DNA from 2 places in the Cellulosilyticum sp. I15G10I2 genome. Region 1 is predicted to be linked to the other one. Evidence: riboswitches for the same ligand, from Rfam matches in the RefSeq annotation. Region 1 holds a riboswitch; the other holds the start of a gene.
What was found. A riboswitch is a leader RNA that binds a small molecule or an ion and turns the genes downstream of it on or off. The one in region 1 is predicted to bind FMN.
Positions count from the first base shown of each region.

Region 2: it holds a riboswitch for FMN, as region 1 does, so the genes downstream of both, ribD (bifunctional diaminohydroxyphosphoribosylaminopyrimidine deaminase/5-amino-6-(5-phosphoribosylamino)uracil reductase RibD) here and BN3326_RS01060 (ECF transporter S component) in region 1, are expected to answer to the same signal.

Region 1 covers NZ_FMMP01000006.1:206,546-222,961, forward strand. The annotation lists gene BN3326_RS01015 (ABC transporter substrate-binding protein) at 1-86, shown strand, start outside; gene BN3326_RS01020 (carbohydrate ABC transporter permease) at 199-1,107, shown strand; gene BN3326_RS01025 (carbohydrate ABC transporter permease) at 1,181-1,909, shown strand; gene BN3326_RS01030 (beta-galactosidase, LacZ type) at 1,941-4,967, shown strand; gene BN3326_RS01035 (beta-galactosidase) at 4,994-7,012, shown strand; gene acnA (aconitate hydratase AcnA) at 7,240-9,987, shown strand; gene BN3326_RS01045 (hypothetical protein) at 10,352-11,407, shown strand; gene BN3326_RS01050 (CBS domain-containing protein) at 11,589-12,017, opposite strand; gene BN3326_RS01055 (FprA family A-type flavoprotein) at 12,104-13,312, opposite strand; FMN riboswitch at 13,534-13,659, shown strand; gene BN3326_RS01060 (ECF transporter S component) at 13,771-14,334, shown strand; gene rbr (rubrerythrin) at 14,391-14,981, opposite strand; gene tsaE (tRNA (adenosine(37)-N6)-threonylcarbamoyltransferase complex ATPase subunit type 1 TsaE) at 15,158-15,586, shown strand; gene tsaB (tRNA (adenosine(37)-N6)-threonylcarbamoyltransferase complex dimerization subunit type 1 TsaB) at 15,583-16,293, shown strand; gene rimI (ribosomal protein S18-alanine N-acetyltransferase) at 16,283-16,416, shown strand, end outside.
Region 2 covers NZ_FMMP01000011.1:215,744-232,159, forward strand. The annotation lists gene BN3326_RS13035 (response regulator) at 1-1,126, shown strand, start outside; gene BN3326_RS13040 (CheR family methyltransferase) at 1,123-1,971, shown strand; gene BN3326_RS13045 (chemotaxis protein CheB) at 2,024-2,587, shown strand; gene BN3326_RS13050 (GGDEF domain-containing response regulator) at 2,598-3,587, shown strand; FMN riboswitch at 3,654-3,767, shown strand; gene ribD (bifunctional diaminohydroxyphosphoribosylaminopyrimidine deaminase/5-amino-6-(5-phosphoribosylamino)uracil reductase RibD) at 4,005-5,105, shown strand; gene BN3326_RS13060 (riboflavin synthase) at 5,111-5,761, shown strand; gene BN3326_RS13065 (bifunctional 3,4-dihydroxy-2-butanone-4-phosphate synthase/GTP cyclohydrolase II) at 5,782-6,993, shown strand; gene ribH (6,7-dimethyl-8-ribityllumazine synthase) at 6,996-7,457, shown strand; gene BN3326_RS13075 (HAD family hydrolase) at 7,475-8,134, shown strand; gene BN3326_RS13080 (MarR family winged helix-turn-helix transcriptional regulator) at 8,403-8,843, shown strand; gene BN3326_RS13085 (DsrE family protein) at 9,024-9,368, shown strand; gene nifJ (pyruvate:ferredoxin (flavodoxin) oxidoreductase) at 9,664-13,191, shown strand; gene BN3326_RS13095 (acetate uptake transporter) at 13,531-14,190, shown strand; gene BN3326_RS13100 (DUF2225 domain-containing protein) at 14,328-15,146, shown strand; gene pyk (pyruvate kinase) at 15,573-16,416, shown strand, end outside.

The DNA.
Region 1 (16,416 bases):
CTTTGACAAATTCACTTTCAGGAGCAGATCTAAAGGCAGAATTAAAAACAGCGCAGTCAACTATTGAGTTTGCAATGCAGCAGTAGAGTTTTAGTATCGCAGCAATAAAAACAAATGGGGAGCAGCCTATAGCAGGCAGTTCCCCATACTTATATACAAGAAAAGGAGGGGAACTTAGTGAGTCAGCCAGAAAAAACAATAAGCCTTCGTAATACGCATAATTTTAAAAAAGCAATAAAACTCAGACAGAAGCAGAATTTATTTGGATGGGCAGTATTATTACCGGCAGTACTTTTAATTGCATCGATGAGTTTTTATCCGATGATTCAAGCGCTGATCCTTTCGTTTAAGACTGGGATTGGCGCCAAGATAAGATGGACGGGTGTTACAAACTATGCACGTATGTTCCAAGACGTGGTATTTATACAAGCAATAAAGAATAACTTTACGTATTTGATCATTCAGGTACCTATCATGCTTATTTTGGCACTTATTCTTGCCTCTATGTTGAATGACAGAAATTTAAGATTCAGAGGATTATTTCGTACAGCCATCTTCTTACCCTGTGCAACATCCTTAGTTTCCTATGCAATTATCTTTCGATCTTTATTTGCGGTAGATGGATTAATTAATTTAGTACTCATCAAACTAGGGATACTCAGCTCGGGATACAACTTTTTAGCTAATGCGAGTAGTGCAAGAGCAGTTATTATTCTCGCTCTTATTTGGAGATGGACGGGATATAACATGGTATTCTATCTGGCCGGACTGCAAAACATTGAGTATTCTGTGTATGAAGCAGCGAAAATAGATGGCGCTTCTTCGTTTCAGTCCTTCTGGAAAATCACAGTACCTTTATTAAGACCAACGATTCTGTTGACGGCAATCATGTCAACGAATGGGACACTGCAGCTCTTTGATGAGTCGGTAAACCTTACAAACGGCGGACCAGCTAATGCAACGATTACCATGTCGCACTATATTTATAATATTTCCTTTAAGTACGTTCCGAACTTTGGATACGCTGCTGCAATTGCCTATCTGATCTTAATATTAGTAGCAATCTTAGCATTTGTTCAGATGAAAGTAGGTGACAAACGTGACTAACCGTGTAAAAAGAGGTTTTCAATATATATTTTTAACCATTGTTTCTGCTATATCAGTCTTTCCATTATATTGGATGCTCTCTGCAGCTACAAATAAAAGCGTTGATGTTATAAGGGGTAAGTTGATTCCAGGTATGGCACTTTTAGATAATTGGAAGGGGCTTTTGGCTACGCAAAATGTTGGGGGTGCTATGGTAAATTCGTTTAAGTATGCTATTATCCTGACGTTAGTTTCACTATTTATTTGCTCACTGGCTGGTTATGGATTTGAGATTTTTCACACTAAGGCGAAAGATACTGTGATGTCAGTAATATTGCTTGCTATGATGGTTCCTTTTGCGGCAACGATGATTCCATTATTCCAAATGTTTTCAAAGGCAGGCTTTTTAAATTCGACGATCGGATTTGTTTTGCCTACTCTTTCAACACCGTTTTTAATTATGCTCTTTAGGCAGAGTGCTAGAGCATTTCCCCATGATATTATTGAGGCGGCAAGAATAGATGGGCTCAATGAGTTTCAGATTTTTTACCGTATGTTTTTTCCAACGATGCGTTCAACCTACGCAGCAGCGATGACCATTACTTTTATGAATGCTTGGAATAATTATTTATGGCCAAAGGTTATTATGACAGATAATAAAAGCATTACGATGCCTATGCTGGTTGCCAACCTAACTGAAGGTTATGTAACAGATTATGGAATGCTGATGTTAGGTGTTCTATTATGTACTATTCCAACTGTTATTATTTTCTTTATGCTTCAGAGAAGTTTTGCAGAGGGTATTACCGGTGCAGTAAAATAAGCTACTTAACTTAATCAGATAGGAGGCTGCTATGCAGAAATTCAACTACGAAATTGTAAAAAATCCAGAGATTTTTATGGAAAATCGTTTAGAGGCACACTCAGATCATTACTATTATCCTTCTTCAGAAGCTATAAAGTTAGGAGAGGAAGGCTTTCGGTATACATTAAATGGTATTTGGAAGTTTGCTTATGCAAAAAATTATGAGGCTTCACTTAAGGACTTTGCCGAAGAAAGCTATGACTGTAAAGTTTGGGATAATATCAGGGTACCTGCACATATACAAATGGAAGGCTATGATGTGCCACAGTATGCCAATGTGCAATACCCATGGGATGGCCGGGAGGAGATTAATCCAGGGGAGATTCCAACGGTATTTAATCCTACAGCGTGTTATGTTAAATATTTTGTTTTACCAACTCGCATGGAAGGTAAGAAAGTGTATATTTCTTTTCAGGGGGTTGAAAGCGGTATGGCTTTATGGCTGAATGGGGATTATGTGGGCTATAGTGAAGATAGTTTCACACCATCTGATTTTGAACTGACCCCGTATCTCAAACCAGGCGAGAATAAACTCGCTGTTCAAGTATTCAAATGGACAGCAGGAAGCTGGTGTGAGGATCAAGACTTTTTCCGCTTCTCAGGGATTTACCGTGATGTTTATTTATATGCCACTCCGGAAGTTCATATTTTTGACTTGAAGGTACAGACAATACTAGATGATCCATATGAAAACGCAGAGCTATCTGTTGATTTAGTGGCAACAAATAATGGCCAAGTCAGCTTTTGGTTAATGGACCAAAAAGATATTGTATTTCAAGAAGAAGCAGATTTATATGAATTGTCACATTATAGTTTTCGAGTAACAAGTCCAAAGCTTTGGAGTGCAGAGTGTCCTTATTTATATGATCTCATTATTGAAGTGAAAAATAATGCGGGTGAAACTGAGGAAGTGGTTTCTCAAAAAATAGGATTTCGCAGTTTTTCAATAAAAGATGGGATGATGTGCCTAAATGGCAAGAGAATTGTATTTAAGGGTGTCAACCGGCATGAATTTAGTGCGCTCACAGGAAGATGTGTGTCAGAGCAGGAGATGGTAAAAGATCTTGTTACGATGAAACAGAATAATATTAATGCTATTCGTACGAGTCATTACCCTAATTCTTCAAAACTCTATGAGCTATGCGATTTTTATGGGTTATATGTCATAGATGAAGCCAATCTTGAAACCCATGGTATGTGGGATCCTATACAACGGAGGGTGGCCGAGAAGGAAACGGCTGTTCCGGGAGACAACCCAAAGTGGCTTAAGCTAGTCCTGGATCGGGCATATTCTATGTATCAAAGAGATAAAAACCATGCGAGTATTCTAATTTGGTCTTGCGGTAATGAGTCATATGGCGGTAAAAATATTTTTGAAATGTCTCAAGCATTCCGTACATGGGATACTACTCGTCCTGTTCACTATGAGGGGGTCTGCTGGGATCGCAGATACAATGACACAAGTGATATTGAAAGTCAGATGTACACTCCGGCGGCAAAGATCGAGGCGTTTTTAGCTAAAAATAGAGAGAAGCCTTTTATATGCTGTGAATATGTGCATGCTATGGGTAATTCTTGTGGTGCTATGCATAAATATACAGAACTCACAGATAGAGAACCGTTATTCCAAGGTGGTTTTATATGGGATTATATCGATCAGTCTATTACGAAAAAGGATCGCTATGGCCGGGAGTTTCAGGCTTATGGAGGAGATTTTGATGAACGCCCCTGCGATTATAATTTCTCCGGAAATGGTATCGTATATGGCACAAACAGGGAGAGTTCTCCTAAGATGCAGGAGGTAAAATATAATTATCAGAACATAAGTGTTGAAATAAATGAGGATAAGGCTATGGTGGTCAATAGACACTTGTTCTTAAATACAAATGAATATGATTGCTTTGTCTTGGTTGAAAAAAATGGTAAACTCTTGCAAAGAGAGTGGGTCGAAACACATATTGCACCTTTGTATAAAGGAGAAGTTAAACTACCTATTGTGATACCGAATACAGAGGGGATATATGCGATAACTGTTTCTTTTCAATTAAAAGAAGATACAATTTGGGGCAAAAAAGGCCATGAAGTTGCCTTTGGACAAAAAGTCTATGAGATCAAAACACAGCCAGAAGTGTGTCAGAAACCGATAAAAGTGATTCATGGAAGACTTAATATAGGAGTAAAAGGTGAAGCGTTTGATGTGCTATTCTCTGCGTTAAGCGGCGGCTTAGTATCTTATCGCTATGCTGGGGTAGAAATGATAAAAGCTATACCTAAACCTAACTTTTGGAGAGCGGTTACGGATAATGATATGGGAAACAACATGCCAGCCCGCTATGGACAATGGAAATTGGCTAGTTTGTATGTTTCTCATAAAAAAGAAGATGCAAGAGAAATGATAGCGCCAGTGCTAGAAGAAAGAGACCATTGTGCGACGATTACCTATACGTATCTTTTACCAACACAGCCAGCAGCAAGCTGTCAGTTAGCGTATACGGTATATGGAGATGGTACTATAGAAACCCATTTAGTCTATGACCCTGTAAATGAACTTAGAGATATGCCGGAATTTGGTGTAATGTTTAAGTTAGATGCGGATTATAATCAAGTGGAATGGTTTGGAATGGGACCAGAAGAAACCTATGCTGATAGGTGCCATGGGGCAAAACTTGGTATTTATCATAACGAAGTAAGTGATAATATGGCAAAATACCTAGTGCCGCAGGAGTGTGGTAACAAGATTGGCGTTTATTATGCGAAGGTAACTGATAAATTAGGGCGAGGGATGTGCTTTAGCGGAAAGAATTTAAGTTTTTCAGCATTGCCCTATACACCCCATGAGCTTGAAAATGCTGTGCATCCCTATGAATTGCCCCCTGTTCATTATACTGTGGTGCGCGTGGCAAAGCAGCAGATGGGGGTTGCAGGAGATGATTCATGGGGCGCTCAGACACATCAAGAATATCTTTTAGATGTGAGTAAGAAAATGGAACTTAAATTTAGCTTTAAGGGTATTTAATATACAAGTAATGTGAGGGCGAGACGATGGATTATTCTCAAATACTATATGGTGGTGATTACAACCCAGAACAGTGGCTTAAATATCCTGACATTTTAGAAAAGGATGTTCTATATATGAAGAAAGCCCATATTAATACGGTAACGCTAGGGGTTTTCTCATGGGCTATATTAGAACCTGAAGAAGGCAACTTCTGTTTTTCATGGTTAGAAGATATTATGGATAACCTCTATGCTCATGGAATAGCTGTTATTTTAGCAACGCCTTCAGGCGCACGGCCTAAATGGCTGGCAGAGCTGTATCCAGAAGTATTGCGTGTAGATGAGTCGAGAAATAGAAACCTTTTTGGCGGCAGACATAATCATTGTTATACTTCACCTGTGTACCGAGAAAAGGTAAGAAGGATAAATAAGGAACTTGCCCTTCGTTTGGGTAAGCATCCTGCGGTAATTTTATGGCATATTTCTAATGAGTATGGCGGGGAGTGTCATTGTCCGCTTTGCCAACAAGCTTTTCGCGTATGGCTGCAAAAGAAGTATGCCTCTATTGAAGTATTAAATGAAAGTTGGTGCACGACATTTTGGAGTCATATCTATCAGTCTTTTGCTCAGATAGAAAGCCCATCTTCTAGAGGAGAATCTATGATTCATGGACTTAATTTGGATTGGAAACGCTTTGTGACAGATCAAACAGTTGACTTTGTACGCCGTGAGATTAAAGCCATAAAAAGTGAAGAACCCAATAAACCTATTACCATTAATATGATGTACGACTATGAGGGACTTAACTATCATAAGTTTGCGGATATTATTGATATTGTTTCGTGGGACTCTTATCCCACGTGGCATAAGGACAATGACTATGAGACTGCAATGCAAACTGGTATGCAGCACGATATCATGCGCTGCATTAAGCACAAGCCTTTTTTATTGATGGAATCTTGCCCAAGTGCTACCAATTGGCAGGGTGTCAGTAAGTTGAAAAAACCAAATATGTTAGCTGCAGCTTCTTTCCAGGCTCTGGCACATGGCTCAAACAGTGTACTCTATTTTCAGATCAGGCAGAGTCGCGGAAGTTGTGAGAAATTCCATGGGGCGGTTATTGACCATTATGGCGGAGAGGATACCCGTGTATTTCGGGAGGTAAGTGACCTTGGAAAGCAATTAGGTAATATCAAAGAATTATTAGGTACTGTAGTGCATGCAGATGTTGCTGTAGTTTATGATTGGGAAAATAGATGGGCGATGAAGGATGCCATGGGGCCTAGAAACAAAGGACTTTTCTATAAAGAGGTTGTTGAAAAATCATATAGTGCATTTCGTAAGCAAGGTTTGAATGTAGATGTAATAGATATGGAACAGGATATAAGTGCCTATAAAATAGTAGCAGCACCTATGGTATATTTGTTCCGATGTGGTTTTGAAGAGCGCGTAAGAAAATTTGTAGAACAGGGCGGAATCTTTGTGCTGACGTATTGGTCGGGTATAGTAGATGAAAATGACCGCTGTTTTCTTGGGGGAACACCCCATGGACTTTTGGATGTGATGGGCATGCGCAGCATGGAGATTGATGCACTTTATGATGGGGAAAGCAACTTCCTTGTGCCTGCAGAAAATACGATATATGAGATCGCCTCCAAATATCGCTGTCAGCATTTGTGTGATCTCATTGAAGTGACAACAGCTAGGGCCCTTATGATCTATCAAGATGATTTTTATCACGGGTATCCTGCAGTGACTGTCAATAGATTTGGAGGAGGGCAAGCCTATTATATTGGCGCAGATGTTGAGCAAAAATGTTATGATGATCTATACCGACATCTTTTAAAAGAAGCTGACCTAGAACCTCTTATTGAAGGAACGATCTCAGAGGGGATAGAAATAACTTCGCGAAAATCTCAGAATGCAGAGTATATTATTATACAGAATTATAACGATACAGCTGTTCAAATGAACTTATCAGAAAATAGATATCATGTTTTAAGGGGAGCGAGTATCCACAATATACCCTCTCTAGAAACACTCATTTTAAAAAGAAAGCAGTAAATATTTCTCTAAGCAATACATAGTGCTGTCAGTTTGGTAGATCATACCGGCTGACATTTTTTTGTTAAAAAAATCTTATAAGCTATAAGCTCTTGAATTATCAGGTTATTTGAGAGACAATTATGCTATACTATTTGTAGGAATAACCTTTGGTTAAAACGCAATGCAACTAAGTTCAGGTCTTATAATAATATCAAAATAATTTAAGGATTAAGAGGGTGGTTATTATGAATGAACGAAAAGACAGGGCAATCAGACAGTTTAAGATTTCAAATAAGACTTATGACTATTATGCCTTAGAATGTTTAGAGGAAGAAGGCTATGCTATTAAACATTTACCTTATTCTATAAAGATTCTTTTAGAAGCAGTATTTAGACAACAGGATGGTTATGTACTTAGAGAGGAACATATAAAGATTCTTGCTGATTGGATAAAGAAAAAAGGGGGAGGAGAAGAGGTACCGTTTAAACCTTCCAGAGTTATTCTGCAGGATTTCACGGGTGTACCAGCTATACTGGATTTAGCAGCTATGAGAATGGCAATGGCTGAGTTTGGAGAGGGGACCCCGCGGCAAAGAAATTCTTCTGACCAAGAAGCTTTTATAAATCGGATTAATCCGGAAGTTCCAGTAGATCTCATTATTGATCATTCCGTCCAAGTAGATTGCTATGGAAGCTCAGATGCACTTGAAAAAAACAATATATTAGAATTTGAACGCAATAAAGAACGTTATCAATTTTTAAATTGGGCAAAGAAAGCTTTAGATAATTTTACAGTGGTGCCCCCAGCAAATGGTATTGTTCATCAAGTAAATTTAGAGTATCTGGCAAAAATAGTTCTTCAAAAAGAAGTAAACGGCAGAACTTTGGTATATCCAGATACATTGGTAGGGACAGATTCACATACCACAATGATTAATGCAATGGGGGTACTAGGCTGGGGTGTAGGCGGCATAGAAGCAGAAGCTGGTATGCTGGGGCAGCCTTCATACTTACCGATCCCAGAGGTAATTGGCGTACGCATGATAGGCCAATTGCAAGCTGGCGTCACTGCCACGGATTTGGCGCTGCATGTTACTCAAATGCTGAGAGAGCATGGGGTTGTAAATAAATTTGTAGAGTATTTTGGGGAAGGGGTAAGACAGCTTTCCTTAGCAGATAGGGCCACGGTAGCTAATATGGCGCCCGAATATGGTGCGACATGCGGCTTCTTTCCTGTGGATGAAGAAACACTGAACTATTTGCGGCTGACTGGCAGGAATGAAGAACATATACATTTGGTCAGAACTTATCTGATGAAAAATGGGATGTTTAACGAATATCTAGAAGAACCTATTTATACCGAGGTTTTGACATTAAATTTGGAAACTGTAATGCGGTCGCTTGCCGGTCCAAAACGTCCACAAGATTTGATTTTGCTGGATCAAATGCAAGAAAAATTTCTTCAGTCTGTTACTGCGGCTCAAGGAAATAGGGGGCATGGGTTATCAGAAGAAGTTCTAAGTAAGAAAATTACACTTAATTTGAGAGACGGCAGGCAAAGTACTATGGAGACGGGGGCAGTAGTAATTGCCTCAATTACCTCTTGTACGAATACCTCCAACCCTTTTGTGATGCTGGGAGCAGGTCTCCTTGCTAAAAAAGCCGTTGAACGAGGACTTAAAGTACCAGCGCATGTGAAAACATCCCTTACGCCTGGTTCTAAAGTAGTATCTGCCTATCTCAAGGAAGCAGGGCTACAGGATTATCTCGATCAATTAGGTTTTCAGATTGCAGGATATGGATGCGCTACCTGTATTGGTAATTCAGGGCCCCTTCAGCCAGAAATAGCAGAAGTTATTCATTCAAATGATCTGCTGGCTGCATCGGTTTTGTCCGGTAACCGTAATTTTGAAGGACGCATTCATGCCCAAGTCAAAGCCAATTATCTCGCATCGCCTCCACTTGTCATTGCGTACGCACTGGCGGGAACAGTTAATAGGGATTTAGTAAAAGAGCCATTAGGCATCGATTATGAAGGAAAAGAGGTCTATTTGAGAGATATCTGGCCTACTTCTTCAGAAGTAGAGGAAGCTGTTTCGCTTTATGTAAATCCCCACTTATTCCTAAATGAATATGAGACAATTTATGATAACAGTTTATTATGGAACCAGATTCACGCAGAAGACAGTAAGTTTTATAGATTTGAAAAAGATTCTGCGTATATCCGAAAACCACCTTTATTTGCAGATTTTGCTATGGAAACGGAGACGATAAAGGAACTTTCAGGACTTCGAGTATTAGCAAAGCTGGGTGATTCGATTACCACAGATCATATTTCGCCAGCGGGTACTATTGGTAAAACTACGCCTGCTGGACAATTCCTCTTGGCACAAGGCATACAAGAAGGACAGTTTAATACTTATGGCTCAAGAAGAGGCAATCATGAAGTGATGACGCGGGGGACCTTTGCCAATGTTAGAATTTGCAACCAGATTGCACCAGGGACTGAAGGCGGATATACAACTTATTGGCCAACTCAAGAGATTATGACCATTTATGAGGCCGCTATGACATACAAAGAAGAAAAGACTGGGTTATTAGTACTTGCCGGAAAAGATTATGGGATGGGTTCATCTAGAGACTGGGCGGCTAAAGGGACAAGTTTACTGGGAGTAAAAGCGGTATTGGCAGAAAGCTATGAGCGCATTCATCGCTCTAATCTGATTATGATGGGGGTTCTTCCACTGCAATATATCTCAGGTGATACTGCCAAGAGCCTTGGACTTACTGGCGAAGAAATCTTTGACATTAAGATAATTGACGGCATAAAGCCAAAAGATACGATTTCTGTTATTGCTGCTGCAGCAGATGGCACTCAAAAGCACTTTAACGTACTAGTTCGTTTTGATTCTGCTATTGAAGTAGATTATTACAGACATGGTGGGATTTTGCCAATGGTTCTTCGTCAGAAATTAATGGCAGAAGACTGTTAGCAGCAAGCTTAAGCCAGTGAAAACTATTTAATGAAGTGATTGTAGACGTCGGTATGGTTTAAGGATATTAGATAAGGTCATGGCGTAAGCTGAAAGACTAATAGGATATAGGGCTATGCGTGTCGTTGGAAACAGAAGGGAGATACAGTTAAATGAAGCATCAAGTTGCAAAAGATAAATTCATAAATATACAAAAAGCTTTAAATGATGAATCATAGGGCTGATAGGTGGTATCCTATTTATAGACGAGGCCTATACACTTGCAAATGACTCCCTAGGGAGAGAAGCTGTTGAGACATTACTAAAGCTCATCGAAGATTATTCAAGGGAAGTCATTGTTATACTTGCGGGGTACGAGCAAGAAATGGAAGATTTTTTTGACATTAATATGGGACTTAGATCAAGATTTCCGCTATGGACTAACTTTGAAGATTATAGTCCTGATGAACTGCTAGAAATAGCTATAAAGATCATTGAAGCTAATGGCTTTAAGCTTTCTAAAAACGCCTATTCAGCTCTTAAAAAAAGCTTTGTTGATATTTATGAAAATGCAGATGCACAATCTGGAAATGGCAGGATGGTAAGGAATTATGTAGAAAATCTCATAAGAAATCAAAGTATAAGAATAGCAGAAGAAAACACGAGTGTCTATGAGATGAACTTGATAACTACCAAAGATATTGAGAAAGTCAATATTGCTGAATATGATAATAATTTTGATCTGGAAAAGAAATTAAAACCTTTAATAGCTAATGAAACAGCAAAGGCCTTTTTAAGAAGCCAGTATAAACTTATAAAAGTAAAAGAGGCTAGAAAAAAACTAGGTATAGGCAGTGATCTCAATAAATTTAACCATATGATTTTTACAGGAGAAAAAGGAACAGGCAAAAAAACTGTACTAAATATACTCTCGGAAATGCTATATAGTATGGGCATTATAAAAGCTAAGAAGATTGTGGTGATGCATAAAACTGAACTATCTGATCTTATAGATCAACCAGGAGGTATTGAGGATGTCATTCATAAATGCTTAGGTAAGCTAGTATTTATTGAACACTGGGATTTATCTATCAATGAAGAAAAAGAAAGAAAAGTAACAACTGAACTCATCAAGTTTATAGATAAAAATAAAAATAGAACATCAATTATTCTATCTGGTAAAAGAAGCAGTATGAAAGACCTCATATTGGCTGACCCTGCCCTAAGTTATAGATTTCCAATATGGGTTGATTTTGAAGACTATAATAAGAAGCAGATCTTTAATATCGCGCTGAATTTGTTGAAAGAAAAGGGCTATTTTTTAGACCAGGAGGCTGAGAAAGGACTCGGAAGGGCCATTACTGAAATAGATAATAGTCAAGGATTAACGTTAAAAAATGGACTTATGATAGAGCAGTATCTTGATCATCTTATCAGATAGCAAAGTGTAAGAGTTTGGGATGAGAAGTTAAATCAAAAACAAATTAATGTCATAACAATCACGGATATCAATAACAGTAAAAAACAGTTTCTTGAAAAGAATAAGCCCTAATATAAAAAATAAAGAATAGAGAAAAGGTTTGAAAAAAACCCCTCTATTCTTATTTTTTTAAAAGGATTAACTACATTAGGGTGTTATCAGGATGGGAAATATGCGTTAGTGCATCTTCAGCACTGTCTTGGAAAGTAGGCTCAAGCGCGATATCACCTAGTGCAACCATACCTACTAGGGAGTTGTTTTCAACAATAGGCAGTCTGCGTATTTGGCTTTTGCTCATGATCTGTGCTACATCTTCAACACTCATTTCTGGATTGCCTACAATAGTATGCGGCGTCATAATGTTACCAACTGTCTGTTCTTTTGAATTCTGACCAGTTGCTACAGCTCTTAATGTAATATCCCTGTCTGTAACGATGCCAATGACTTGTTCGCCACTGCATACAGGTATTGAACCGACATTATAAGCCTTCATAAGCTGAGCGGCCTTTTCGATCGAGTCTTCTGATTTTAAAAATGCAATTTCTTTTGACATAATGTCTTTTACTTTCATAATATTCACCTCCATATTTATATTGCCCTGGCAAGATGTTTTTTATAAAAGTTATTGTAAGATACATGTATTTACATTTTGTTAGGTTATGCCTCGGTTAATGATGCGTAAATCGCATCAGCCAGTGCGTCGAGCTCTGGTTCGCGTTCGGGCTTAAGTGTGGAGCGGACATCAAGCGGTGCACCAACTATTTCAATATTTTTCATGGTATCAATGATTTCGTGCATGCCTTTAATCGCACCACTTGACCAAGTATGGTTACCGATAAGAGAAATTTTTCGATTTTTGAGTCCAAGTGCCGAGAGCTCTCTTAGCAATGCATCCATGACGAAATACAGATGCATGTTATATGTGGGGGAACCGATAACCATATGGCTGTATTTCCATACATCAGAGATAATATAAGATGGATGCGTTTTTGAAACATCATACAGACGTATGTCTTGTATGCCGCGCTTTGCGAGTTTATTCGCTAAGGCATTCATGACATTTTCAGTATTGCCGTACATAGAGGCATAAAAAAGAACAACGCCTTTTTTCTCGGGTAAGTAGCGACTCCATTTATCATATTTTTCCAAAATATAAGCAAGATTCTTGCGCCATATAGGCCCATGAACGGAACAGATCATACGAATATTTACATCTGTAAACTTTTTAAGGGCAGCCTGTACCTGCATACCATAGCGGCCTACAATATTTGCATAATAGCGTCTGGATTCGTCGGCAAATACATTTTCAAAATCTATCTCATCGGCAAATACATTGCCAGATAGCGCCCCAAAAGAACCAAAGGCATCAGCAGAGAAAAGAATGCCTTGTGATATTTCATAGGTGAACATAACTTCAGGCCAATGTACCATAGGGGCAAAGTAAAAGCGTAATGTGTGCTTGCCAAGCCCTAGCTCCTGACCTTCTTGGATTTCTAAATAATTAGAAGACATATTAAGACTATAATATTGCTCTAAGAACTGAAAAGTTTTTTTATTGCCTACCAACTGTACATTGGGATAGCGGCGTACGATCTCTTCGATATTGGCGCAGTGATCGGGTTCCATGTGGTTGATCACCAAATAATCCAGTTTTCGGCCATTTAGTACATGGGTAACATTTTCTAGATATAATGCGCCAATTGATGTATCCACTGTGTCAATCAGTGCGGTCTTTTCATCAGTAATAAGGTATGAATTATATGAAACACCATTTGGCAGGGGAAACATATTTTCAAAACGCTCAAGGCGTCTGTCATTTCCCCCAACCCAAAATACTTGCGGAGTAATCTCTTGAATACTATACATACTACAAATACCTCCTGTTTTTTATATGCGCGTTATTGACTTGATATTAATGTAACAAAATCTATCTAAAGTATACCTCTATATGAAAAATCTTACAACGTAAAAAATAAACCTATTCAACTACTCGGTGCTATAAAATATTTGACTTTTTATAAATCTGGTATTGAAACAAATTGGCAGATCGCGTATAATAAGATTAAAATTGAATATAAAAAGTTAATCTAATTCTTCAGGGCAGGGTGAAATTCCCGACCGGCGGTAAAGTCCGCGAATGCATTATATTTAATGCATTGATTTGGTGTAATTCCAAAACCGACAGTATACAGTCTGGATGGTAGAAGAGTTGTATCGTATAGCGCACTAATGTGTCTGTACAATAAACATACATACTAGCAGCAACCCGTAGAGTGAATGGGTTGCTTTTTATATTGTCATTAAAAATGAGAGGGAGATAAAATATGAAGAATAATACAAAAAGATTAGTAAATATGGGGGTTTTGATAGCACTATCAGTTGTATTAGTTTATTTAATTAGGTTTCCGCTTTTTCCAGCAGCGCCATTTCTTGAGTACGATCCAGCTGATATTCCTATTATTTTTGCTGCATTTGCTTTTGGGCCCCTTGCAGGATTTATTGTTACAGTTATAGCATCTGTTATACAAGGCATAACTGTTAGTGCGGCCAGCGGAATTATAGGTATTGTGATGCATATATTGGCTACTGGCAGTTTTGTTATTGTAGCAGGTAATATCTACAAACGTAATAAAACAAAAAAAGCTGCTATCATCGCATTAGTTTCTGGTGTTTTAACGATGACGGCAACAATGGTTGTTTGGAATATTATTTTTACACCAATTTTCTTAGGTGCACCTTTAGAAGCTGTAATGGGAATGTTAGTGCCTATTATTATTCCTTTTAATCTTATTAAAGCAAGTGTTAATGGGGTTATTACCCTTGTAGTTTATAAAAGATTTAGAAGTTTTATTAATGAAGATGAGGGCATAGTGAGTTTAAATAAATAAAAATAGTAAGAGCATATCACAAAGCAGTTAGTGCATTGTGATGTGCTCTTACTATTTTAGCCCATAACAGGGTTTTGAACCACATAAAAAAATCCTTGAGGATGTTTGCAAACAGGACATAGGCTAGGGGCATTAGTGGCTTCATGAACATGTCCGCAATTTAAGCACTTCCAATAAACTTTTTGATCTTTTTTATAGAGCATACCATTTTTAATATCATCAGCAAACTGCATAAACCTAGCTTCATGATGCGCTTCAATCTCAGAGATCATTTTAAATGTATTCGCAATATCTTTAAAACCTTCTTCGTCAGCTATCTTGGCAAAAGCAGGATAGACATTGGTTGCTTCATCTTGTTCACCAGCAGCGGCATAAAGTAAATTTTCCATCGTATGAAACATGCCGATGGGGTATTCGGTATTGACAGGAAAAGTGCCGTTTTTTAAGTCGTTTGTAAGATAGTCAAAAAACATTTTAGCGTGTGCAATTTCATTTTTTGCAGTTTCTTCAAAGATAGAGTGAATATACTGATGACCTTCGTTATAAGCAATTTCAGCGTATAAGTCGTACCTTGTTCTAGCTTGAGACTCTCCCGCAAAAGCTGCCATAAGATTAGATAAAGTTTTACTTCCTTGTAATCTGCTCATTATTTACCTCCTTATGATATATGAAGTCATTATTTGCTCTTAAACGAAATATTATGCATAATTAGCTAATATATGGTAATATTTTACGTACAGGTTATAAAATGAGTTGAAAGTTTCAAAACCTAGTATTAAAATGAGTTAATAGGTATAAAAAGGATTGAGAGGATGAAGGTATGATTTGTTACGAAACATTATCAGAAGAACAAACTTTAGAACAGGGTTATCAACTAGGCAAACAAGCAAGAGCTGGTGAAGTCTATTGCTTAATAGGAGATTTAGGCGTTGGCAAAACAGTATTTTCTAAAGGTTTTGCCAAGGGCCTTGGTATAGAAGAACATATTACGAGTCCTACTTTTACGATTATACAGGAGTACGAGGGCAACATGCCACTTTATCACTTTGATATGTATAGAATAGAAGATATTGATGAACTTGAAATGATTGGTTATGAAGATTATTTTTTTGGACAAGGTGTATGTCTAGTTGAATGGGCAAATAATGTAAAGGAAGTTATTCCTAAAAATGCTAAATGGATCTCTATAGAAAAAGATTTAACAAAAGGTTTTGATTATAGAATAATTACTGTAAAGGAGAAGATGTTATGAATATTTTAGGAATAGATGCGTCGGGTATAGCGGGAAGCATAGCTTATATAAAAGATAATAAACTCATAGGAGAATATTATATCTGTCATAAACTGACCCATTCAGAAACGATTATGCCTATGCTGGAACATCTAAAAAATCTTATAGGTCTAGAACTTAACACGCTTGATGCTATTGCAGTTACAAGCGGTCCAGGATCTTTTACTGGACTTAGAATAGGGGTGACAACAGCTAAAGCGTTAGCATTAGCATTAGATATTCCTGTGATAGGTGTACCTACTCTTGATGTGATGGCTTATAATATAACATATACGCCTGATCGGATATGTCCAATTATGGATGCAAGAAGAAACCAAGTCTATACAGCTTCTTATAAGTGGCAAGACAAAGAACTTTTACGGCTTATGGATTATAATGCCATAGATTTAGATGAATTATTACAAGAGCTTGGTAGTCAAAATGAGCGGATCATTTTTTTAGGAGATGCAGTATGGCAGTATAGAGATAAAATAGAAGCAGAACTCGGAGATAATGCAGCCTTTGCGCCAAGTTATCTTAATCTTCAAAGAGCTGGGGTATTGGTAGATATTGCTCAGAAAGAATATGAAAAAGGCAATACGGTTTCAGCTTCAGACTTTGTGCCGATGTATCTTAGAAAGTCACAAGCTGAAAGAGAGCGTGAGGCTAGGATTAAAAATGCTGATTAGATCTATGTTAATGGAAGATATTGAGGCTGTTTATCAGATAGAGTGTGAGAGTTTTAGCATACCTTGGTCTAAAGCCTCTTTAGAACAAGAAGTTAATAATTTATCAGCGTTTTATTGTGTTGT
Region 2 (16,416 bases), on a different contig from region 1:
TGTTTTAGAAGAACTTGCAGTAGAAAAAGGATATAAGTGTATAACGGCAGAAAATGGTGCAAGGGGTATTGAGCAGGCAAGGGTTCATAAACCAGATGCAATTCTACTAGATATCGGCCTTCCAGATATAAATGGATGGGAAGTCATAGAAAAACTAAGAAATGAATGCGAAATAGATATACCTATCCATATTATTTCAGGAAGTGATGCTCTAAATATAAGCCAGCAGGCAGATGCTATAATAGGGTACATGCAAAAACCATTAAGTATAGAAAATATCAATAAGGTATTTAATACAATTGAAGCAGTTACAACCAAAAAGTTCAAAAAATTACTTATGCTCGGGATAGATGACGATGTAAAACAAAGCATAGATGAAATAATAGATAAAAAGCATATTATGATTTCTTCAACAGATAAGGGGAACGAAGCCATTCATTTATTAAAAACAGAGGGCTATGATTGCATTATATTAGATCTAAACCTAAAAGATATGTCGGGATTTAATTTTCTTAAACAGCTTGCAGACGAAATGACTCTGCATATTCCTATCATTATTTATACTGAAAATGATTTAACCCAAGATGAGGCAGGTGCATTGCAGAAGTATGCTAAAAGTATTATTGTTAAGGGAACAAAGTCGATGGACAGGTTAACTTCAGAAGTGAATTTATTTCTTAATACATTAAATACTGCTGAGAATGTTCAAAAGGCGAGAATGGTTCGTACAGCTGAAGAAAAAGAAGAAGCTTTAAGGGGAAAAAAGATATTAATTGTAGATGATGATATGAGGAATGTATTCGCGCTCTCAAGTATATTGGAAGAAAAAGGAATCAAAATAGTGGTAGGGCGTAATGGTAAAGAAGGCATAGATAAACTAAGTGAACATGCAGATATTGATTTAGTTTTAATGGATATTATGATGCCAGAGATGGATGGCTATACAGCAATGCAGCAGATTAGAAAGCGTCGTGCATATGCTAAGATACCTATTATTGCTTTAACAGCTAAAGCTATGAAAGAAGATCGTCAAAAGTGTATTGAATCAGGAGCAAATGATTATTTAACAAAACCTATTCAAATAAATAGGTTAATATCACTTTTAAGGGTGTGGTTATATAAATGATGCAGAATAATACGTTATCACACTTAAACAATGAAGATATTGAGATTAAGCTTTTGTTAGAAGGCATTTTTTTAAAGTATGGTTATGATTTTAGAAATTATTCTCAGGCGCACATTAAAAGGCGTATTCTACGCAGACTTACCATTTCTAAATTAGACAGTATTTCAGAAATGATATATAAAATTTTACAGGATAGAGATTATTTTGAAATATTGCTAATGGATTTTTCCATTAATGTGACAGAAATGTTCAGAGACCCAGCTTTTTACGAGGCCTTAAGAAAAGATGTTATACCTATTTTAAAAACCTACCCTTTTATAAAAATCTGGCATGCAGGATGTTCAACAGGAGAAGAGGCGTACTCGATGGCTATACTTCTTAAGGAAGAAGGTTTATATGACAGATGTCAAATCTATGCAACCGATTTTAATGAAACAGTTCTGCAAAAGGCAAAAGCTGGTAGGTATCCTATCGATCAAATAAAGGAATATACCTATAATTATCAACAATCAGGAGGGCTTGTTTCTTTTTCAGATTATTATACAGTTAAAGCTGACTGCGCTATAATAGATGAGGAACTGAAAGAAAAAATTATCTTTGCAGATCATAACCTCGTAATAGATGGTGTATTTGGTGAAATGAACGTTATTATATGCCGCAATGTATTAATATATTTCAATAGAGAACTTCAAGATAGAGTCATTACGCTGTTTTATGACAGTTTAAATTTTGGAGGTGTTTTATGTTTAGGAAGCAAGGAGAGTCTAAGGTTTTCAAGCCACGAAGAGAGGTTTAGAGCTATTGACTTAAAGCATAGAATATTCCAAAAGAAATTTGAAGTTTAGTTGATAATAATGTTATGTCAGTGTCTTATTTCACGTATATGGAGGGATTGAGATGAAGTATCAGGCTGTTGTTATAGGGACTTCACTTGGAGGTATGGAGGCACTAAAGATTATTCTTACTAGCCTGCCAAGAGATTTTTCACTACCGATACTCATTGTACAGCACTTGAGTGCACATTCAGACAGTTTTCTGGCAAAGTATTTAGACAACATATGTGAGATTGAAGTAAAAGAGGCTGATGAAAAAGAAAGAGTTATTTCAGGCTGTGCCTATATTGCACCTCCAAATTATCATCTTATGGTAGAAAAAGAGGGGCATTTAGCCTTATCAGTTGATGAAAAAGTTAACTATGCAAGGCCGTCTATAGATGTGCTTTTTGAATCAGCGGCAGATGCTTATAGAGATCAATTAATTGGCGTCATTCTTACAGGTGCCAATAGTGATGGCGCTTGGGGTATAAGGCAGATTAAAGAAAATGGTGGAACTACTATAGTTCAGGAACCAAAAACAGCTGTATCTTCTATTATGCCCAGTGCAGCGATTAAGTCAGCAGATATAGATTATATAGTACCACTTTCTTATATTGGTGAATTATTAAATCTTTTAGCAGAGTGAGGTGCATAAAGTGAGTGACAGTGGAATTAGTATACTAATTGTGGATGATAGACCAGAAAATCTTCTAGTTCTTGAAGGATTATTAGAAGATTTTAATTGTAATATTATTAAGGCTGCTTCAGGAAATGAAGCACTAGGATTAATGCTGGAGCATGAATTTGCGCTGGTTTTACTTGATATACAGATGCCGGAGATGGATGGTTTTGAAGTGGCAGAATTTATGAGGGGCAGTGAAAGAACCCGTCATATTCCCATTATATTTGTAACAGCTATCTATAAAGAGCAGAAGTATATGTTTAAAGGTTATGAAATTGGAGCGGTAGATTATTTATTTAAACCTATTGAACCTATTATATTAAAGAGTAAAGTAAGTATATTTTTAGAACTTGCAAGACAAGCTGTACTGCTTAAAGAAAAAGCAGCACAACTTGAGCAGAAATTAAAAGAAGTTTTAGAACTTCAGAAGAAAAATGGAGAGCTTTTATCCCTTTCTAATCATGATGGACTCACTGGCGTACCTAATAGAAGGAATTTTGATCAGTATATTGAGATCAGCTTTAAAACCGGTATAAGGGAAAAGATGCCATTATCCGTTATTATGATAGATATTGATTACTTTAAAGCCTATAATGATACATATGGTCATATTAAGGGCGATGATTGTCTAATAGGTGTTGCGAAGGAGATTGCAGCTTCAGTTAATCGACCGGGTGATTTTGTGGCACGGTATGGAGGCGAAGAGTTTGTTGTAGTACTTCCGAAGACAGATGCGGAAGGTGCTAGAAAAATAGCGGAGATGATTAGATCAAATGTTAAAGCCTTGCATATTCCCCATGAAAATTCTAAGGTTCATCCGTATGTGACAGTGAGCCTAGGGGCAGCTTCAATGATTCCTGATGCTACTCATACTATTGAAGCATTTATATCTAAAGCAGATCAAGCACTTTACGAGGCAAAACAAAATGGACGGAATCAAGTTAAGGTATATAGCTCTAAATAAAACAGATAAAAAATAAAAATTGACAGTAAGGTCAGTTTGTGCTAAATTTGTACTTAAGAAAATTGAATAAATCTTCAGGGCGGGGTGTGAATCCCCACTGGCGGTAAAGCCCGCGAGCCATAAGGCAGATTCGGTTAGATTCCGAAGCCAACAGTATAGTCTGGATGAAAGAAGAGTATTAGCATTAATCTAGAATTGTTTATTATTATTTTTATGATAAACAAAAGATAGATCTATTTTGCCAAGTTAAGCCCTGAAGAGATTCAGGGCTTTTATTTTTTTGTAAACACGTAAATTTATTAGTTGTTATGGGTAACAATATATTAAGAGGTGTTAAAGGTCGAAAGAAAAACACTTTCAATTTTTTATTTGTGGCAATATCACAAGCAAAGCTTGTGATATGCAATGGGGGTAAATATGGATACAAAATATATGAAAAGAGCATTGGAGCTGGCCCGGAAAGGTGCGGGTTATACAAATCCTAATCCACTAGTAGGAGCAGTTATTGTAAAAGATGAAAAAATTATAGGTGAAGGTTACCACGCGGTATATGGAGGCCCCCATGCTGAGGTTAATGCTTTTAGAAATGCTGCTGCTGATATTAAAGGGGCTACAATGTATGTTACCCTTGAACCTTGTTCGCATTATGGCAAAACCCCTCCTTGTGCCTATCGCATAGTTGAAGAGGGCATCAAAAAGGTTGTAGTAGCTACGCAAGATCCTAATCCAGAGGTCTCGGGCCGTGGGATTCAAATTTTAAGGGAGCATGGGATAGAAGTTGTTGTTGGCATCTTAGAAGAAGAGAGTATGAGACTCAATGAAATATTTTTTAAATATATAACAACCCAGCGGCCATTTTGCATACTTAAGACAGCTATGACGCTGGACGGCAAGATCGCCACATGCACGGGAGATTCAAAATGGATAACAAATGAAGCTTCAAGAGAGTATGTACATGAATTAAGGCATAGGGTTTCAGGCGTAATGGTTGGAGCGGGTACAGTTATTCAAGATGATCCTTTTTTAAATACAAGACTTCAATCAGGAAATGCAAGTGACCCTATAAGGATTATTGTAGATACCAGCGCAAAAGTACCTTTAGAAGCTAATATATTTCATATTAAATCTATGTCTGGCACCATTATTGCAACTACAGAACTTGCAAAAGAAGAAAAAATTAAAGCTATTCGGGCAACGGGGGCAGAAGTTATTATTTTGCCGCTTATAAATCAGAGAGTTGATCTTAATGAGCTTATGAAAAAACTTGGAGAAAGAAAGATAGACAGCGTGCTGCTAGAAGGCGGAAGTGAGCTTAATTATTCGGCGCTAGATGCAGGGATAGTTGATAAAGTGAGTGCCTTTATTGCACCCAAAATAATAGGAGGCAGCATGGCTAAGACACCGGTAGGCGGAGGCGGAAAACTTTTTATGAAAGAGGCAATCAAGCTAAATGATGTTAAGTGGCAGCATTTTGGAGAAGATATTATGATTGAAGGTTATATAAAAATGGAGGGCTAAGGTTTATGTTTACTGGACTTGTAGAAGAAGTTGGAACGGTTGAATCAGTTACTAAAGGGGTGGCCTCAGCAAGAATTACAATAAGAGCAAGTAACATTTTAAAAGATACAAAGCTTGGTGATAGTATAAGTACGAATGGTGTTTGTTTGACTGTTACAGACTTTTCAAAACAAAGTTTTTCTGTAGATGTAATGGCTGAAACCATGAGACGGAGCAATCTGTATCTTTTAAGACCGAAAGATGCAGTTAATCTCGAAAGAGCGCTTAGAGTAGGAGACCGATTAGGCGGCCATTTTGTAAGCGGACATATTGACGGGATGGGCATTATAAAAAATTACCAAGAAGAAGATAATGCCGTATGGATAACAATATCAGCAGAGCCTGAGATTTTAAGGTATGTTATTCAAAAGGGTTCTATTGCCATAGATGGTATTAGTTTAACTATAGCTTATATAGATGATAGTGTATTTAAAGTTTCTATTATTCCTCATACCAAAGAAATAACAACTTTACTTAGAAAAAATGTAGGTGAACATGTTAATTTAGAATGTGACATGATAGGAAAATACATTGGTAAACTCATTGACCCTAGGGATAATAAAGTTGAAAAGAAAGCTATAGATTTAGACTTTTTAAATCAGCATGGCTTTTTATAAAAAGAGAAGGAGAACAGAAAATGTATAAGTTTAACACAATAGAAGAAGCTATTAATGATATTAAGGCAGGCAAAATGATAGTTGTAGTAGATGATGAAGATAGAGAAAATGAAGGGGATCTCTTGATGGCTGCAGAGCTGGTTACACCAGAGGCAATCAATTTTATGGCAAGATATGGATGTGGCTTGATATGTATGCCTATTACAGGAGAAAGGCTTCAGGAACTAAATATTGGGCCTATGGTTGAGAGCAATACTGATTCACATCAAACAGCTTTTACCTTATCTATTGATGCAATAGATACCACAACAGGCATATCAGCTCATGAAAGAGCCATAACAGTTAAAAAGGTATTAGATCCCAAGGCAAAAGCAAGTGATTTTAAAAGACCGGGGCATATGTTTCCACTTGAAGCAAAATCCGGCGGTGTACTAAAGCGTGCTGGCCATACTGAGGCAGCAGTTGACTTAGCTCAGCTTGCTGATTTATATCCAGCAGGTGTGATATGTGAAATTATGAATGAAGACGGTACAATGGCCAGAGTACCAGAGCTTATGGAGTATGTTAAAGAGCATAACTTAAAGATAATAACTATTGCAGATTTAATCAAATATAGAAGAGATACAGAAGTTTATACGCAGAAGGCTACAGAAGCTAAACTGCCTACAAAATATGGAGACTTTAAAATAGTTGGTTTTGAAAACACATTAAACGGAGAACATCATGTTGCGCTCGTTAAAGGCGATGTAGCAGATGGTGAGCCTGTACTTGTAAGAGTACATTCAGAATGCCTTACCGGAGATGCGTTTGGGTCCTTAAGATGTGACTGTGGTGAGCAGTATGCACAGGCTATGAGAGCAATAGAAAATGAAGGCCGTGGCATTTTACTTTATATGCGTCAAGAAGGCCGTGGCATAGGACTTATTAATAAAATAAAAGCGTATGAACTACAAGATCAAGGGATGGATACAGTAGAAGCAAATCTAGCCTTAGGATTTAAGGAAGATCTTAGAGACTATGGAATAGGGGCTCAGATACTCGCTGATCTTGGGGTGAAAAAAGTAAAACTCATGACCAATAATCCGAAGAAAATTAAGGGGCTATCGGGATATGGTATAGAAATCACAGAAAGAGTGCCAATACAAATGAATCATAATGAAAGAAATGAATATTATTTAAGAACTAAAAAAGAGAAACTTGGACATATGTTAGAATTTAAGGAGGAGAAATAATCATGAAAGCATTTGAAGGAAACTTAATCGCGGAAGGTTTGAAATTTGGTATCGTTGTTGGAAGATTTAATGAGTTTATAGGGGCTAAACTTGTAGGAGGTGCTATAGATGCACTAAAAAGACATGGTGCATCAGAAGAAGATATAGAAATGGCTTGGGTACCAGGTGCGTTTGAAATCCCTCTTATTGCAAAAAAGATGGTAAAAAGTAAAAAATATGATGCGGTTATATGTCTTGGTGCTGTGATACGGGGTTCTACACCGCACTTTGATTATGTGTCTAACGAAGTAACAAAAGGAGTGGCACATGTATCTCTAGAAACAGAAGTACCGGTAGTATTTGGGGTTTTAACAACAGATACTATTGAGCAGGCTATAGAAAGAGCAGGTACAAAGGCTGGAAACAAAGGCTATGATGCAGCTGTTACAGCTATAGAAATGGCAAATCTTATAAAACAGTTTTAAGATGGAGGAGGTTGTTTTTGATTCCCTTTAAAAGCATAAAGACAATATTTTTTGACTACGATGGAACACTGCATAATAGTTTAACCCTATATGCACCAGCTTTTAGAAAAGCATATGCCTTTCTTGTAGCAAATGGATACGCTGATGCTAAAACATGGTCAGATCAAGAAATAGGCTATTGGCTTGGTTTTAATCCACAAGATATGTGGCAAACTTTTATGCCAAAGCTTAGTGAAAAGATGCGAGAGAAATGCAGTGGAATTATCGGAGAAGAGATGAAGCATCAAATCTCGGAAACAAAGCCTTTTCTCTATGAGGGGGCAGAAGAAGTATTGCGATACCTTAAAGAAAAACACTATCATCTTATTTTTATAAGTAATTGTAAAACCTATTATAAGGAGTATCATACGAAGCTCTTTGGTTTAGATCAATATTTTGAAAGCCTTATTTGCTCAGATGAATATAACTTCATTCCCAAACACGAAATTTTAAATAAAGTAAAAGATCACTATCCAGAAGAACGCGTGATAGTGGGAGATAGAAAACAAGATATGGAAGCCGGTCAGAAGAATGATATTTATACGATAGGTTGTACGTATGGATTTGCAAAGCCTGGAGAGCTTGATAGGGCTGATCTTAAGATAGATGATATTAGAGCACTAAAAAAATATTTATAAGAATAGTATTTAAGGTACTTATCTTGTTAGAATAAAAAACACGGATGTCATTTAAGAAAAGTATAAATGATAGTCGTGTTTTTTACGTATAATGTTTTGCTAGATTATTTCACAGATTTACCACAATATATTTTAGATTGCTTCATATAGTATTTTGTGAAATAGAATAGCTATAAATGAAATAGGAGAAAACAGGTTAACAAAATGATACTTATCAGGTATAATTAAAATAGATTAAGTTACTTTATAACTTAGGAGATGATATGAAATGAAAGAAAGTGATGTTTTAAAACTTGAAAATCAACTGTGCTTTTCAATATATGCGGCGTCTAGAGCGATAACGAAGATATACAGACCTTTTCTTGATGAACTTGGTATTACGTATCCTCAATATCTTGTAATGCTTGTTATATGGGAAAATAATAGTATTACTTTAAAAGAACTGGGCAATAAGTTATATCTTGATTCAGGAACATTAACACCGCTACTTAAAAGATTAGAACGGATGGAATTAATAAGAAGAGAGCGCTCAACAGAAGACGAAAGGCTTTTATGTGTATCTGTTACTGAAAAAGGCTTAGCTATGAAGGCGCAGGCTATAAGCATACCAGAATGTATTTTAGGATGTATCCCAACTGATATTAAGGGACTTGTTCATCTGAAAAAAGAAATAGACAAGCTGTTGATGGATCTTAAAGAACAAGCGTAATGGATATTGATTTAATTTGAACATTATGTTAATTTTTACTTGTCTATACTATCTATATTATAGGTTTTAGCGTATAATATAAATATATTACTAACATAATAATTACATCAGCAGGTTGGCCAAGTCTATTCTGTAAATTTTTGAATGCGTATGAGAATTTGAGAAAATGGGGGGATTATTATGGAAAAAGAAAAAAAATTATATCTTTTATGGGTGACAGGTAATCCAATTAGTTCAGAGAAAATGGTATTAATGTACGCAATTAACAGTATGATCAATAATTTGTGGGATGAAGTTCATGTCATTATATGGGGGGCATCAGCTAAACTAGCTGCAGAAAACAAATTAATTCAAGATCAAATTGAGGTGGCACTTCATCATGGTGTGAAAGTATCAGCATGCAAAGGGTGTGTAGAACAGTTAGGCGTAAAAGATAAACTACAATGGCTTGGTGTTGAAGTGAAATCTGTAGGAGAAGAGTTAACAAAGGTATTACAAGAGGGATATACTGTATTAACGATATAGCCCCAAAATTTGTAGATAAATTAACAAGGAGGCCTAGAGCTTCCTTTATTTATGCAACATTTATAGACAGCGATAGTTATATTGTACTAAAAAAAATACAATTTTTTATTCTATAATATTGTATACAAGAGTTTACATGACAGGATATTAGGTGTAAAATTATAGATGTAGTAAAATTTAGGTTATATTAATTCCTATAAATGCTAATAATTATAGCGTTAATATAATTTTAAATTCATTATTGTATAATATTATATTTAAATATTATAGTAAAATATAAAAGGAGAGAATACACATGGCAAAGAAAATGATGACCGTAGATGGTAACACTGCTGCCGCATATGTTGCATATGCCTATACAGATGTTGCAGCAATCTACCCAATTACACCATCTTCAAACATGGCAGAAGCTGTTGATGAATGGGCAGCAAAAGGTAACAAGAATATTTTTGGACAAACTGTTAACGTAGTAGAAATGCAATCAGAAGCAGGTGCAGCAGGTGCATTTCATGGTTCACTGCAAGCAGGCGCTTTAACAACAACTTTTACAGCTTCACAAGGTTTACTTCTTATGATTCCTAATATGTACAAAGTAGCTGGTGAATTATTACCAGGCGTATTCCACGTAAGCGCTCGTGCACTAGCTGCTCAAGCTCTATCTATCTTTGGGGATCACCAAGATGTTATGGCTACAAGACAAACAGGATGTGCAATGCTTGCTACAGGTTCTGTACAAGAAGTTATGGACCTTGCTCCAGTTGCTCACCTTGCAGCTATTAAAGGCAGAGTACCATTTGTACACTTCTTTGATGGATTTAGAACTTCACATGAAGTACAAAAAGTTGAAGCAGTTGATTATGAAGATTTAGCAGCTCTTATAGATCAAAATGCAGTACAAGAATTCAGAAACAGAGCCCTATCACCAAACCATCCAGTAACACGTGGTACAGCTCAAAATCCAGACATTTACTTCCAAACAAGAGAAGCTTCAAATAAATTTTACAACAATCTTGTACCTATTGTAGAAGAATATATTAATAAAATGAATGAACTTACAGGCAGACAATATGGTTTATTCAATTATTATGGTGCACCAGATGCTGAATATGTTATTGTAGCTATGGGTTCTGTAACAGAAACAATAGAAGAAACAATTGATGCACTTAATGCTAAAGGTGCAAAATACGGTCTTGTTAAAGTTCATCTATTCAGACCATTCTCAATTGAGCATTTCTTAAAAGCTATGCCTGCATCAGTTAAAAGAGTTTGTGTACTTGACAGAACAAAAGAGCCTGGTTCAATTGGCGAGCCTCTTTATTTAGATGTACGCTCAGTATTCTACAACAAAGAAAATGCACCTATGATCATTGGCGGACGTTATGGCCTTGGTTCAAAAGACACAACACCAACAACTATCAAAGCTGTTTATGATAATCTTGTTAGTGAAAATCCTAAAGATCAATTTACAGTAGGTATTGAAGATGACGTAACAAATACATCTATTCCTATGAATGATACGCTTAAAATTGCAGTAGAGGGTACTGTAAGATGTAAATTCTGGGGTCTTGGCTCAGATGGTACTGTTGGTGCGAACAAACAAGCTATCAAAATCATTGGTGATCATACAGATAAATATGCACAAGCTTACTTTGCATACGACTCTAAAAAATCTGGCGGGGTAACTATTTCTCACTTAAGATTTGGTAATACACCTATTCGTTCAACTTACCTTATTGATGAGGCTGACTATATTGCTTGTCATAATCAATCTTATGTTTATCAATATGATTTATTAAAAGGACTTAAAAAAGGCGGCGTATTTGTTCTTAACTGTATCTGGGATGCAGCAGAACTTGAACAACATTTACCTGCTAGAATGAAACAATATATTGCGAAAAACGACATTCAGTTCTATACAGTTAACGCAACTAAAATAGCTGAAGAAATCGGACTTGGCAACAGAATTAATATGATCATGCAAGCGACATTCTTTAAACTTGCAAATATCATTCCACAAGAAGAAGCTATCGGATACCTTAAACAAGCTGTTGTTAAAGCATATGGCAACAAAGGTGAAAAAGTTGTTAATATGAACTATTCAGCTATTGATCAAGGGGTTGACTCAGCTGTTAAAGTTACAGTAACAGATGCATGGGCTACTGCTGAAGATACAAAAGCAGGAAGTGTAGACGAACCAGCATTCATCACAAATATCTTAAGACCAATGAATGCTCAAGAAGGAGATATTCTTCCAGTAAGTGCATTTAATAATATTGAAGATGGTACGTTCCCATGTGGTACATCTGCTTATGAAAAACGCGGTATTGCAATTAATGTACCAGAATGGATACCAGAAAACTGTATTCAATGTAACCAATGTTCTTATGTATGTCCACATGCAACAATCAGACCATTCCTCTTAAATGAAGAAGAAGTTAAAAATGCACCAGAAAGCTTTGTAACTAAAAAAGCTGTTGGTAAAGGCTTAGAAGGTTTAGCATACAAGATTCAAGTAGCTACAATGGATTGTACAGGCTGTGGAAACTGTGCAGATATCTGCCCATCTAAACAAAAAGCACTTGTTATGAAACCACTTGATACACAAACAGAAAAAGAAGTTCCAAACTGGGCATATGCGGTATCAGAAGTTTCTGTAAAAGAAGATCTTGTATCAGCAAGTACTGTTAAAGGAAGCCAATTCAAACAACCACTTATCGAGTTCTCAGGAGCTTGTGCAGGTTGTGGCGAAACACCATATATCAAACTCGTTACACAATTATTTGGTGATCGTATGATGATTGCTAATGCAACAGGATGTTCTTCAATCTGGGGCGCTTCTGCACCATCAACACCATATACAACTAACTGCAAAGGACAAGGACCATCATGGGCAAACTCTTTATTTGAAGATAATGCTGAATATGGGTTTGGTATGCATCTAGGTGTTAAGCAGATGAGAAATAAAATTAAAGCATCTATGGAAGAGCTTATTGCTATGGATGTTGATGCATCAGCTAAAGAAGCCTTTACAGAGTGGATTGAAACTATGAATCTTGGGGAAGCTTCAAAAGCAGCTTCAGCGAAAGTAATGGAAATCCTTGAAAATAATAGTATTACTGATAGTGCAGCTCAAGCATTACTCAAAGAAATCGAAGATAGAAAAGATTATCTTGTGAAGAGATCTGTATGGATGCTTGGGGGAGATGGTTGGTCATATGATATCGGATACGGCGGTCTTGACCATGTACTTGCATCAGGTGAAGATGTAAATGTACTTGTATTTGATACAGAAATTTACTCTAATACAGGCGGACAATCTTCTAAAGCAACACCAGCTGCTGCTATTGCTAAATTTGCAGCGTCAGGTAAAAAATCACGTAAAAAAGACCTTGGTATGATGATGATGTCATATGGCAACGTATATGTTACACAAGTTGCTCTTGGCGCAGATAAAAACCAACTTATGAAAGCTGTACTTGAAGCAGAAGCATATGATGGACCATCAATTATTATCGCTTATGCACCATGTATCAGCCATGGATTAAAAGAAGGTATGGGACGTACTATTGCCAACGAAGAACAAGCTGTTAAAGCGGGTTACTGGCATTTATACAGATTCAATCCTTTACTCAAAGCAGAAGGCAAAAATCCATTCAGCCTAGATTCAAAAGAACCAACAGAAAGCTTTAGAGACTTTATCTTAGCACAAGTAAGATATTCAGCACTTGCTAAACAATTCCCAGAACAAGCTGAAGAATTATTTGTAATGGCAGAAGAAAGTGCAAAAGACAGATATGAGTCTTACAAAAGACTTACTGTTTAATAGTAAACCTAAATATAAGTAATAAAGAAAATTAAGATGTATTAAAATATTTAATTATATAATCTAGATTATAGAGAAATAACTTTGAAACTTAAGTTATTCATGTGATTAAAGTTATTTCTCAAATGATTTCATCTGGCGACGAATATCATACAAAAAATATCCCTCTTATCTGACGAGATAGAGGGATATTTTTTGTATGAACAGATATGTCAAAAATTAACAAGATTTTTAAAAAAAATATCTAAAAATATGTATTTACATAAGCTACTAAATGGGTGTAATATTTAAGAGTTGGCTGATTAGCCGTAACTTGAAATTATCTTAGGAGGAGAAGTAGTGGAAACAACAAAAAACACACAAACAGCAGAAACAATAGCAGACCCTTCAGCACTGGGACTATTGGGACTTGCAATGGTAACGTTAGTAGCTTCATCACAAAAATTAGGTTTAACAGAAGGGGTATCTCTCGTTATCCCGTGGGCTATCTTTTTAGGTGGATTCGTGCAACTTATAGCATGTATTATAGATGCTAAGAAAAATAATGTATTCGGTGCAACAGCATTTGGCGGGTACGCATTTTTCTGGTTTAGTGTAGCAATGACCTGGTTTATTCAAAATGGTGTATTTGGTGAGAAATTACAAGCTGGAGCTGATTCTCATCAATTAGGTTTTGCATTTGTTGGTTATTTGATTTTTACATTATTTATGACGATCGGATCAATGGAAACTAATAAAGTATTGTTTATTATTTTTACTTTGATTAACTTCTTATTTATAGGACTTGCATTAAGCTCATTTGGCATTGCTTATGAAGCTGCACATAAATTAGCTGGATGGAGTGAATTTTTAATATCATTAGTTTCTTTTTATGGCTGTGGTGCCAATGTATTAAATAGACATTTTGGAAGAGAGTTCTTACCTCTAGGTAAGCCGTTTGGGATCTTTAAAGGGGAAAACGCTCAAGTAAGAGGCGTAAAAACACTTTTAGAAAGATAAGATAAATTATTTAGATTGGATTGAAGAGTGTACTGATAAATGTTAAAATAATTTATAATCATTCTTGACTTATAATAACTTGATTCTTCATGGGGATAATATGATTATAGTTTAATGACGCTTAGAAGAGGTACACTATGGATAATATTTTTGAAGAATTAAAGGCATTAGGATTTGATAATTTAGGTAATGCAGAGGTTTTTGCAACAGATCAAAAGAAAAAATCAGCAGAGCATTCACATAAAAATGCTGTAACTTCTTTAGAGGATATACTATATGATAAGACTTATGTTTGTCCTATCTGTGATAAAGTCTTTACAAGTAAGGCTATTCGCTCGGGAAAGAACAAATTAATGTCTATAGATACCGATCTTAAGCCGCAATATGATCATGTTAATCCTATTATTTATGAATGTATAGTATGTCTTAGATGTGGTTATGCGGCTTTAGGAAAAGCATTTGGTCCAATACCTCCTAGACAGATCTCATGGGTTAAGGAGCAAGTTTGCTCTAAGTATAAAGGTCAGGATTATCCAGATATTATGACACATGATCATGCTATAGAACGCTATAAGTTAGCACTTCTAAATGCCATGGTAAAAAAGGCTAAAGACGGTGAAAAAGCTTATCTTTGCCTAAAGATAGCTTGGTTATACCGGGATTTAAAAAATCAGCAGCAAGAAGAAGTTTTTTTGAAGTATGCACTTACAGGTTTTTTAAATGCTTATAATAACGAAAGATTTCCAATTTTTGAATTGGATGAATTAACAACAGCCTATATTATTTCAGACCTTTACAGACGCTTTAAAGAATACGATAAGGCACTGCAATGGGTAGGGTGTGTTATATTAGAGAGAAATGCATCTTTAAAGCTTAAAACAAGAGCGCTACATTTGAAAAGTTTAATTCGAGAAGAAAAAAGTGCTCAAGTAGAAAATCAATCCAAAAGCAAATGATAATAGACGTTTATGTTGTAGTGGCAGGCCTTGCGGTCTGCCCTTTTATTGTGAAATAGTAAAGTTCGTCTTGCTCGCAAGGAATCAAACTTTATTATTTTACAATTGCGTGCATTTTTTGTACGCCACTTTGTTAAATATAAAACTTACTCGATTAAAATATACCAATTTTTTCTTTAAAAATCTTTATATTTTTGAGAAAATGCTCATAGTTTATCATGCTAAAATCAGGTATTATTATAAGGAGATGTCTATTGAATTGTAATAAAGTGCTATTATATAATAGCAATATATAATAGCATATCAAATAAGAAACATATAATTTTGAATAACTCTAATGAGTTGGGAGAAAAATATAATGTAGTGTATTTTACAAGATTTATGAACTTAGTTTTAAGAATTAATAATGAATATTGGAGAGATGATATGAGAAAAACAAAAATAATATGTACATTAGGTCCAGCTACAGACGATGAGCAAATTTTAAAAGAATTAATAATCTCAGGTATGGATGTAGCCCGCTTTAACTTCTCCCATGGTGATCATGACAGCCATAAAGAAACATTTGACAAACTGGTAAGACTAAGAAAAGAACTTAATAAACCGATTGCTACGCTGCTTGATACTAAAGGTCCGGAAATAAGAATACAGAAGTTTGAACAGGGCAAAGTGGTTCTTAATAAAGGGAATACATTTACTTTAACGACAAGAGAGATAGTAGGTAATGAAGAAGAGGTAAGTGTAACTTATAAAGAAATGCCAAGAGATGTGCGTGAAGGACAACTCATTCTACTGGATGATGGACTTATAGAACTTTCTGTACAAAGAATTGAAGATACTGATATCATATGTAAGATTATGAACAATGGTGTTATATCTAATAATAAAGGGGTTAATTTACCAGGAACCCGTCTTTCAATGCCTTATATAAGTGCAAAGGACAGAGCAGATATTATTTTTGGTATTCAAACTGGCTTTGATTTTATAGCGGCTTCTTTTACAAGAACGGCTAAAGATATACTTGAGATCCGTCAGATTTTAGATGAGTATAATTGTCATACAGTTAATATTATAGCTAAAATTGAAAACAGAGAAGGCGTTGATAATATTGATGAGATTATTCGCGTAGCTGATGGTATTATGGTCGCAAGAGGAGATATGGGAGTAGAGATACCAGCAGAAGAAGTACCAGCTCTGCAAAAAATGATCATTACTAAGGTTTACAATAGTGGCAAGCAGGTTATTACAGCTACACAAATGCTAGACTCCA